DNA from 2 places in the Fervidobacterium gondwanense DSM 13020 genome. Region 1 is predicted to be linked to the other one. Evidence: predicted binding sites of a transcription regulator. Region 1 holds the regulator's gene; the other holds the start of a gene.

What was found. The regulator HrcA, encoded in region 1, represses chaperone genes, less so after heat shock. The targets are predictions, from matches to a motif close to ATTAGCACTCNNANNNTNNGAGTGCTAAT.
Region 2: BUA11_RS02665 (ATP-dependent Clp protease ATP-binding subunit) is a predicted target of HrcA. The motif match lies at 1,390-1,418, and genes of this name have one in related genera.

What each region holds. Positions count from the first base shown of each region.
Region 1 covers NZ_FRDJ01000006.1:56,257-60,871, forward strand. Annotated here, with positions in the region: gene BUA11_RS06310 (HD-GYP domain-containing protein) at 1-453, shown strand, start outside; gene rpsB (30S ribosomal protein S2) at 610-1,383, shown strand; gene BUA11_RS06320 (DMT family transporter) at 1,422-2,312, opposite strand; gene hrcA (heat-inducible transcriptional repressor HrcA) at 2,575-3,615, shown strand; gene BUA11_RS06330 (nucleotide exchange factor GrpE) at 3,675-4,358, shown strand; gene dnaJ (molecular chaperone DnaJ) at 4,355-4,615, shown strand, end outside.
Region 2 covers NZ_FRDJ01000002.1:109,304-113,918, forward strand. Annotated here, with positions in the region: gene BUA11_RS02655 (MATE family efflux transporter) at 1-2, opposite strand, end outside; gene BUA11_RS02660 (MFS transporter) at 53-1,225, opposite strand; gene BUA11_RS02665 (ATP-dependent Clp protease ATP-binding subunit) at 1,480-3,693, shown strand; tRNA gene BUA11_RS02670 (tRNA-Cys) at 3,902-3,978, shown strand; tRNA gene BUA11_RS02675 (tRNA-Met) at 3,986-4,061, shown strand; gene rpsF (30S ribosomal protein S6) at 4,163-4,546, shown strand; gene BUA11_RS02685 (single-stranded DNA-binding protein) at 4,549-4,615, shown strand, end outside.

The sequences.
Region 1 (4,615 bases):
ATTGAAGAACTTGGCATGTTTGCAAGCTTGCACGATATTGGAAAGATATTCATACCGCATGAAATACTAAAAAAACCCTCGCGCCTCACACCTGAAGAATGGGAAATAATGAAGCAGCATACAATACTCTCAAAAAGAATCTTAGACGTTCCCGGCTTCGAGACAGCGCTTAACATTGCTCTGTACCACCACGAAAACTACGATGGAACAGGTTATCCATTTGGTCTGAAAGGTGAGGAGATACCTATCGTGGCACATATTGTCAAGCTTGTAGATGTATACGATGCGCTTAGGTCGGAACGGTCGTATAAAAAGGGACTTTCGCACGAAGAAACACTAAGAATTATCTTAGAAGGGGATGGTAGAACTTCACCAAGCCATTTTTCACCAAAACTTCTAGAAGTTTTTGAAACGCACAACAATGAAATAGATGAACTTTGGAGGAGTATTTAACAAAACATTAATTGACTAATTTGAAATATATGGTACAATTCTGCTTGCTGATAAAAAAATCCGCACGCTTTCCGTTTCCCACCTCGGTGCTCTGAATTCTAATCGGAGTCGGTGGGTTAAAGGGGGCGGAGGATAAAACCAAATGGAGGTGCAGGTATGCCAGTCGTAACGATGAAACAACTTTTAGAAGCAGGTGTTCACTTCGGACACAGAACTCAAAGATGGAACCCCAAGATGAAGCCGTATATCTACGGAGCAAGAAAAGGTATCTACATTATTGACCTTCAAAAGACCGTAAAGCTCTTGGACGAAGCCTACGATTTCGTTAGAGACGTAGCAAGCAAAGGCGGAACGATCCTCTTCGTTGGAACAAAGAAACAAGCTCAACAGGTTGTTAAGAACGAAGCAGAAAGATGCGGTGGATTCTACGTTAACAACAGATGGCTCGGTGGACTTCTCACAAACTTCTCAACGATTCAATCAAGGATTCAAAGACTCATCGAACTCGAAGAGATGGAAGCAAACGGGGAGCTCGACAGGCTTCCTAAGAAAGAACAAAGCAAATTGAGAAAAACGCTCGAAAAACTTAGAAAGAACCTGGGTGGCGTCAAGAATATGAGAAGTTTACCAGATGTCATATTTGTCGTGGACCCGAGGAAAGAAAAGATAGCTGTCGAAGAAGCGAATTACCTTGGAATTCCTATCGTAGGTATGGTAGATACAAACTGTGACCCAGATCCAATCGACTACGTAATTCCATCAAACGATGACGCAATAAGGGCAATCGCTCTTATCGCAGCCAAGATAGCGGATGCTTACTTGGAAGGCAGAGAAGGCGTTGCGTACTCAGCAGAAGAAGCTCAGGTAGTATCCGAACCAGAAGAGATAGAGATAAACATTCCAGAAAACCTTGAAGAAGAAGAAATATAACAATTGAACAAAATATAAAAACACAAAAGACCTCGGCGTCAAGCCGAGGTCTTGTTTTTAGCTCTCGAACTAAGGTACGAATTGGCAACAAGTGATGCAAGTATCATGACCATACCGATTATTTGAATAAAGAGTATCTTTTCATGACGAATCAGGCTACCAGCCAATACAGAAACGATTGTCGTCAAATTAGAAAATAGAGACGAAACGGTCGGTGAGACTTTGCTGAGCATGTAATTTACCAAGAAGAAAGCAACTGTTGAAGATAAAACACCAAGGTACAGAGCACTGATAATTGCTGATAAATTCGTCGTTATCTCGAACTGACCAGTGATTAAACTCATGGTTGTGAAAAACAAAAAACCTGTCAGCATCATTGTGAATGTTATTTCCATAGGTTCGAAGAGCGCTGATAACTTCCGCGAGAAAATATTATAAAGTGCTGCAGAAAAGACGGCACACAGAACTAACACCTTTCCTATGAAAGCTCCTTTTTCAAATCCGCCGCCTCCAACTATTAGAGAGACGCCCAAGAAGCTTGTGAATGCAAACAAAACCTGAAACCAGTGTAGCTTTTCCTTAAGCATGAATGGACTGAGAAAAGCAATAACAATGGGTATCATCGCTATTATCATACCAGCCTCTGAAGAAGTTGCGTACCTCAAACCATTCGTTTCAAAAATAAAATACATTATAGGCTGGAAAATAACAACTTTCCACAGCTTCCAGTAAGGCTTCCTACTTATACGGACAACTTTCAGAAAACTTAGCAACAGAATAGCAGCGGTTGCTATACCAAACCTATAAGACAAAAACGTGTAAATCCCCACGTACTCAATGCCAGCCTTTGTGAACAAAAAAGAAAGTCCAAATATCAGCGAAACGGTAACTCCAGCAAGATAAACTCTCCAGTTTCCATTCTTCCCCATTATTATTCCCCTTTCACAGGAATTCACGAAAATTCTCATGGAACATCAATGGTTCGCAAAGCGTACCATGTTCACAACAATATTTTAAACCATAATCCTGAGCTTGAAAAGATAGGAATGTTCGGACTTCTCAAAAGCTAAAGAATTGACAATAGTACACATTTATGGTAATATTTTAGCAGACAAAACATATGATTGCTAATTTGTTTGACAATTCACAGGATATACTTTTATCGATTTCGTAATATCCGGAGGTGATAGAATGGACATCACCGAAAGGCAGAAAAAAGTGCTGTACTGTATTGTACAAGAGTACATAAACACGAAAGCTCCAGTAAGTTCGAAGAGAGTCTTAGAAAACGCTGCACTTGAAAGGTCAGGCGCAACTGTCAGAAATGACATGAACAGGTTGATGAAGGCTGGTTACATATATCAGCCACACACATCGGCGGGTAGGGTACCTACCGATAAAGGTTTGAGATTTTACGTTAACGAACTCAGAAAAATAAGAGATGAGATAAAGTCAAAGAGCACCCACGTTGAGACAGTTGCGAATTTCCCAATGGGCGATATGGAAAAAGTGCTAACTGGGGCAGCCAAATTGCTGAGTTCATCAACAAAAGGCATGGTAGTTATAGAGAAGCCAAGTCCGTTGAATCTTAGGATCAAAAGAATTGTGATAACACCTGTTAGCAGAAACTTTTCTATTGCAAATGTCGTAACTTCGCTTGGTCTGAGTTCTTCTATACCTCTCCAACATGCAGAAATCGATAGCGGCGAAGAGATAACACACATTGAGGAAGTCCTGAACAAGCTGATTCAAGGTCTAACACTTAACGAATTCAGAACGAAATTGAAAGACATCTTCTCGAAGTTAAACAATCTCAATAGCATAAACGGCTTTGAAATAAGTAATATGAGCAAGGGATTCTTGGAGATAACTGAACGCTTATCGATGGAAAGCTACGAGGATTATATCACCGAAGGACTTTCAAACCTTTTAACAAACGACAGGATTAATTTACGAAAACTGCAGAATATACTTGCTTATGTATCAACCGATGTTTTCTACAAAGACCTCTTAGAACTCAAGAATGATGTCTATGTGGGTAAAGAACATGGTTTGCGTTTCTTGGATGACTTCTCAGTCATTATAGGACCATTCTATGCGGAAAACAACCCAATAGGACGAATCGCCGTCTTATTTGATAAGTTCAGCCGATATGATCATGTGTTCGAAAGCTTTGAATTCATGCTCAATAGATTGACTGAATACTTCACAATAGTCTCGAGAAATGTGTGAAATGTGTTAAATGCGTAAACTAATAAAATATATAAAAGATGAACTGAGGAGGGAAAAATATGGAAAAGGAAAGAAAACTGGAAAATTTAGAAGAGAAGGAAAGGAAAATTGCTTCAGATAACACAGATAATTTGACTGAAAATAAAGAGGAAGTTTCGAATCTTGAAAAGGAAAACAAGGAGTTAAAAGAAAAGATCTCCGAGCTCGAAGCGCAGTTGAAAGAAATCCAAAACGCGGCTCGGGTTATAAAAGCAACATTCGAAAATTACAAGTTAGACGCCGACAGGCAGATAAGAGATGCGAGCAGAGCTACCTCTTTAAGGATTATGAGAGCGATGATACCTCTCTTAGACGATTTCAAACGAGCTTTTAAACATTTTGAGCTATCAAACAACCTCGAGGAATTCAAAACTGGAGTGGAAAAGATATACGAGAAATTTGTCAGAACACTTGAAAATGAGGGGTTAAAACAAATTGATGCAACTGGCAAGTTTGACCCGTTCAATCACGAAGCATTCGAAAGGGAAGAAAGAGAAGACTTGGAAGAATACACGATCACCGAAGTTATAGAAGATGGTTATACCTTCAACGGTCAGGTTATTAAACCTGCGAAAGTAAAGGTTGCAGTCAAGCCAAGAAAGAAAAAAGAACCTGCAGAAAATACTGAGAACACAAACAGTAACAAAGACAACAGTGAAGGTAAAAGCTCTGAAAGCAGTGCGGAAAATAGAGGTGAGGCATAATGCCAGCTAAAAAGGATTATTACGAGATACTTGGTATTCCAAAAAATGCCTCTGACGATGAAATTAAAGCCGCTTACAAGAAGCTTGTCAAAGAATGGCATCCAGATAGGCACGCCGGAGACAAAAAGAAGCAAGCGGAACAGAAGTTTAAAGAGATTCAAGAAGCTTACGAAGTGCTCAGCGACCCGCAAAAAAGAGCAATGTACGATAAGTTTGGTTACGTAGGTGAAGGCGGTTATGTATACGAACCGAATGGG
Region 2 (4,615 bases), on a different contig from region 1:
ATTCTCACCCTCCACTCGTCTGTGTACCTTGTCTGTGCACATAGTGCACCAGTTAACTTTCCCTTATATGTTTGTACATTCTTATCATAACATAAGCGTTTACAAAATAAAAAACGGAGCTAACTGCAAAGATTAACGTGTAACCAGAATTAAAGCGCGTGAAATAAGCGAAGAGCTCTGCAGAAAAAGCTCGAGAGACGTTGTTGAAAAAGACGTTCATGCCGTTTATCGATGATAAATACACTACATCGATACTCGAGAAAACCGTAGCAGTTAACAAAGGACTGACCATGTTCATAACCGCAAAGCGGAGTATGTACACCGAAGTGAACGTGATAGGTTCTCTTACAAAACTCAGCATAACTATCAAGATAGGCACGACAACGTATGAGAAGATCAGTACATTCATATCGCCAAATTTCTTGCCAAGCTTGTGTGAAAACATCGCTCCTAAGCTCGTTGCCAACTGCGCACTTGCGAGGATAGAACCGATTATCGCAGGTTTCATGTGGAATATATCATAGAAGATAACGTTTCCAAAGCTAACGAACAATCCTGCACCGAAACCAACGCTTATAGTTGACAGGAAATAATAAACTACTATCTTTCTCATTCTGTAATCCATGTTTCTTACAATGGAGAAAAATCTTAAGATACCCTCATTTGATTCTCTCTTTACCATCAATTCAGAAGCTTTCATTTTGAGAATTGGATATATCGCTATGAGCCTTGATAGACTCGAAACTATCAGAACAGGTCTCAAGCCAAACAGGTCGCCAAACACACCACCAAAAACATTTCCAAGAACACCGGTGAACATCCCAATACCGAAATTCATTCCAAGGTGCTTTGAACGATTACGCGCGTCTGTTTTAAGTATCAGCAAAGTTGAGAGTATTACACTTGTTGCAGACGAAAAGCCACCGAAGAGCAATGACATAATCGCGAGTTGGTGGACAGAAGTAACGAGTATTCTATATGTTCCAAAAAATACACTGAGCAAATGAGTGAACACCATTAGTTGCTTCTTATCAAATCTATCTGCAAGCAAGCCAAATATCAATCCAAAAAAAGCGATTCCCCACAGTGAAAACGAAGTTATCCTACCAACAGCACTTGTGGAAAGTCCAGATGAGCGCAGTAAAAGATTGAATATTGTTCCATATATACCCTGGGCAAGTCCATCGATGAATGTAAAAAGTGTTACGAGATAGGGAATTGGCATCAATTAACCCTCCAATAAGGTGCTTGACCTGTTTCGAAAACTGTTAGCATGACGAAGTGTTTCAAGTATATTCTACCATCCGGCAGCAGACAATTCAACTTCAATATAAGAATCCACCATTGTTTTATTTGTGTATTCTTCGAGAAGAAATGTGCGGAGATTTAATTAGCACTCTTGACATATGAGTGCTAATCTGGTAAAATTGTCCCGGAATGGAAATAAGAAAAAGGATTAAGAAAGGGGTGGTCATGATGATGTTTAACACGGAAGACTTCACCGAAAACGCTCAGGAGATTTTGCAGTCCGTTTCCGATGTTTTAAACAGATACAGGCAAAATCAGATGGCGCCCGAGCACATATTGTTGACTATGTTAGAAAACACAAAAAATGCAGCTTATGATATTCTAAGCCATCTGAATGTAGATATTGATGCACTCCGCAGTGATGTCGAACGCGCTATTAGTTCAAAAGGCTCATACTACTATTCTTCAGGTGGAACAGGTCAGGTTTTCATAGCACCAGACACTACGAAGGTAATCAACGAAGCTAAACGTGAAGCGAAACGCATGGGTGACGAAAAGGTAGGTACGGATCACCTGTTGCTGGCGATGACGATTGTTCCAGAAACTACAACTTACAGGTTACTTACAAGATATGGCGTAACTCAAGACAAGCTTTACAGCGCCATCAAAGAGTTGAGGATGAAGAGAACGTATTCTGAAGAGGAAAATATAGACGTACTTGCAAAATTTACAGAAAACCTTACAGAGATGGCAAGGAACGGTCAATTGATGCCGGTTGTCGGTCGAGAGAACGAAGTTAATAGGATGATAGAGATTCTTGGCAGGAAGATCAAAAACAATCCAGTACTCATTGGTGATCCTGGTGTTGGGAAGACTGCGATTGTTGAAGGGCTCGCACAGAGAATTGTAAAGAATGAAGTTCCTGATTTCCTTAAGAACAAGACAGTCTTAAAACTTGACCTCGCAAGACTCGTTGCAGGAACGAAATTCAGGGGTGAGTTTGAAGAAAGGTTGAAGAAGCTGATAGATGTTCTCAAGAAACGAACAGATATAATACTGTTCATAGATGAGCTACATACTGTCGTTGGCGCAGGTGCTGCGGAAGGTGCACTTGACGCGGGAAATATTTTGAAGCCGGAATTGGCGAGAGGAACTCTAAGAGTTATTGGTGCTACAACCGTTGAGGAATACCGAAAACATGTAGAGAAAGACAAGGCCCTTGCAAGAAGGTTCCAAGTTATATTCGTACCAGAGCCAAGCGTTGAAGAGACAATTGAAATTTTGAAAGGATTGAAGCCGAAGTTTGAAGAATTCCACGGTGTTAAAATAACTGATAAGTCTATTGAGGCAGCTGCGAAGTTGTCTTCAAAGTACATTACTGATAGATTTCTGCCTGACAAGGCGGTTGACTTGGTTGATGAAGCTGCTGCAAGAGCGAAGATTGACGGTAAGGCAGAAATATTGGAAGAAGATATTGCAAGGATTGTGGAACGTTGGACAGGCATACCTGTTGGCAAGCTAATGGGTGATGAAAAGGAGAAGATTAAAAACTTAGAAAAGTTTATACACGAGAAATTTGTTGACCAGAAAGAAGCAGTTAGGCTTGTTTCTAACGCAATTAAGATGGCAAGAGCAGGTATAAGGAATCCTAAGCGTCCACTTGGCGTGTTCCTCTTCTTAGGTCCGACTGGTGTTGGGAAAACTGAACTTGCAAAGCGATTGGCTGATGTAATCTTCGGAAGTGAAAAGGCACTCATAAGGATAGATATGAGCGAGTACATGGAGAAGCATTCAGTTGCAAGGTTGATAGGTGCGCCTCCGGGATACGTTGGTTACGAAGAAGGTGGGCAACTTACCGAACAGGTTAGGAGAAGACCGTACAGCGTTGTACTATTCGATGAAATAGAAAAGGCTCATCATGAAGTTTTCAACGTCTTATTGCAACTTTTCGATGATGGAAGGCTTACAGATGGAAAGGGTACAACTGTGGACTTTAGAAACACGATAATAATCATGACGAGCAACATCGGTTCAGACGTAATTATCCAGGATATCGAAGATGGCTTGGAAGATGCTATTCCAAGGCATATGGAAGAAGAGATGCGCAGGTACTTCAGACCCGAACTCATCAACAGAATAGACGCAGCGGTTGTATTTAAACCTTTGAAGAAGGAACATATAAAACAAATAATCTCCATCTACTTGAAGGAACTAAACGAAAGACTTGCTGATAGAAAGATTACAGTTGAACTTGATCAAAACGTAATGGAATATTTAGCAACAGAAGGATACGTTCCTACGATGGGTGCAAGACCATTGAGAAGGTTGTTTGAAAACACTATAGAATTCAAATTAGCAGAACTTATCATAGATGAAAAGGTCAAAGAAGGAAACAAGGTGCTCTTCTCGATGAAAGATGAAGGGTTAAGCTGGGAAATACTCTAAAGCAGAATACATGTATCAGTTTTGGCATCTGCAAGTACTCTTGCAGATCCCGTGATTTCTTAATAGTATTCGTAGTTCCATTCATAGTTAGTGTTGGCGAAGTGTTTCAAAAAAAGACAAGATAGGCACTCTTGGATTTTGCCAGTTGAATTTTGCTTGAAGCTGTTGACAGAACAACGGTTATATGATAGAATGTATCTCGCAACGGGGCGACGTAGCCAAGGGGTCTAAGGCGGAGGTCTGCAAAATCTCTATTCGAGGGTTCAAATCCCTCCGTCGCCTCCAAGAGAGTGGGCTCGTAGCTCAGTTGGTAGAGCATCCGGCTCATAACCGGACGGTCGGGGGTTCGATCCCTCCCGAGCCCACCAGAAAGATACCGCGGGCGTTATGCCCGTATTTGTTTTATGCTCAATAATCCCGCTCTGCTAAAAGAAGGCAGGGCCGCATAGACCGAGGGAGGAGGTGCTTTATGAGGATTTACGAAACGATGTTCATCATCAAACCAGATTTGTCAGAGGAAGAAAGAAACAGCTTGGTTGAGAACGTGAAGAAGTTTTTGGAAGAGAGAGTAGGAGCACATGTGGAAAACGTAGACAGGTGGGGTATAAGGAAACTTGCCTACAGAATCGGCAAATACTCAGAAGGAGATTACACAGTTCTCTACTTCAGGTCAACAGGTCAAGGTCTTGAACAGTTCGAAAACTATTTCAGAGTTCACCCAGAGTTCATTAGATGGCAGACATTTAGAAGAGAAGACCTTGAAAAGAAAGAAAGAAGAGCAGCAAGAGCAAAAAAGACAGAAGAAGTTTCATCGGAATCCCAGGAGGGAACAACAGAAGAGAAGGGTGAATAATTATGTCTTACAATAAGGTTGTTCTTGTTGGAAGGCTAACAAGAGATCCTGAAACAAGACAAACACTCG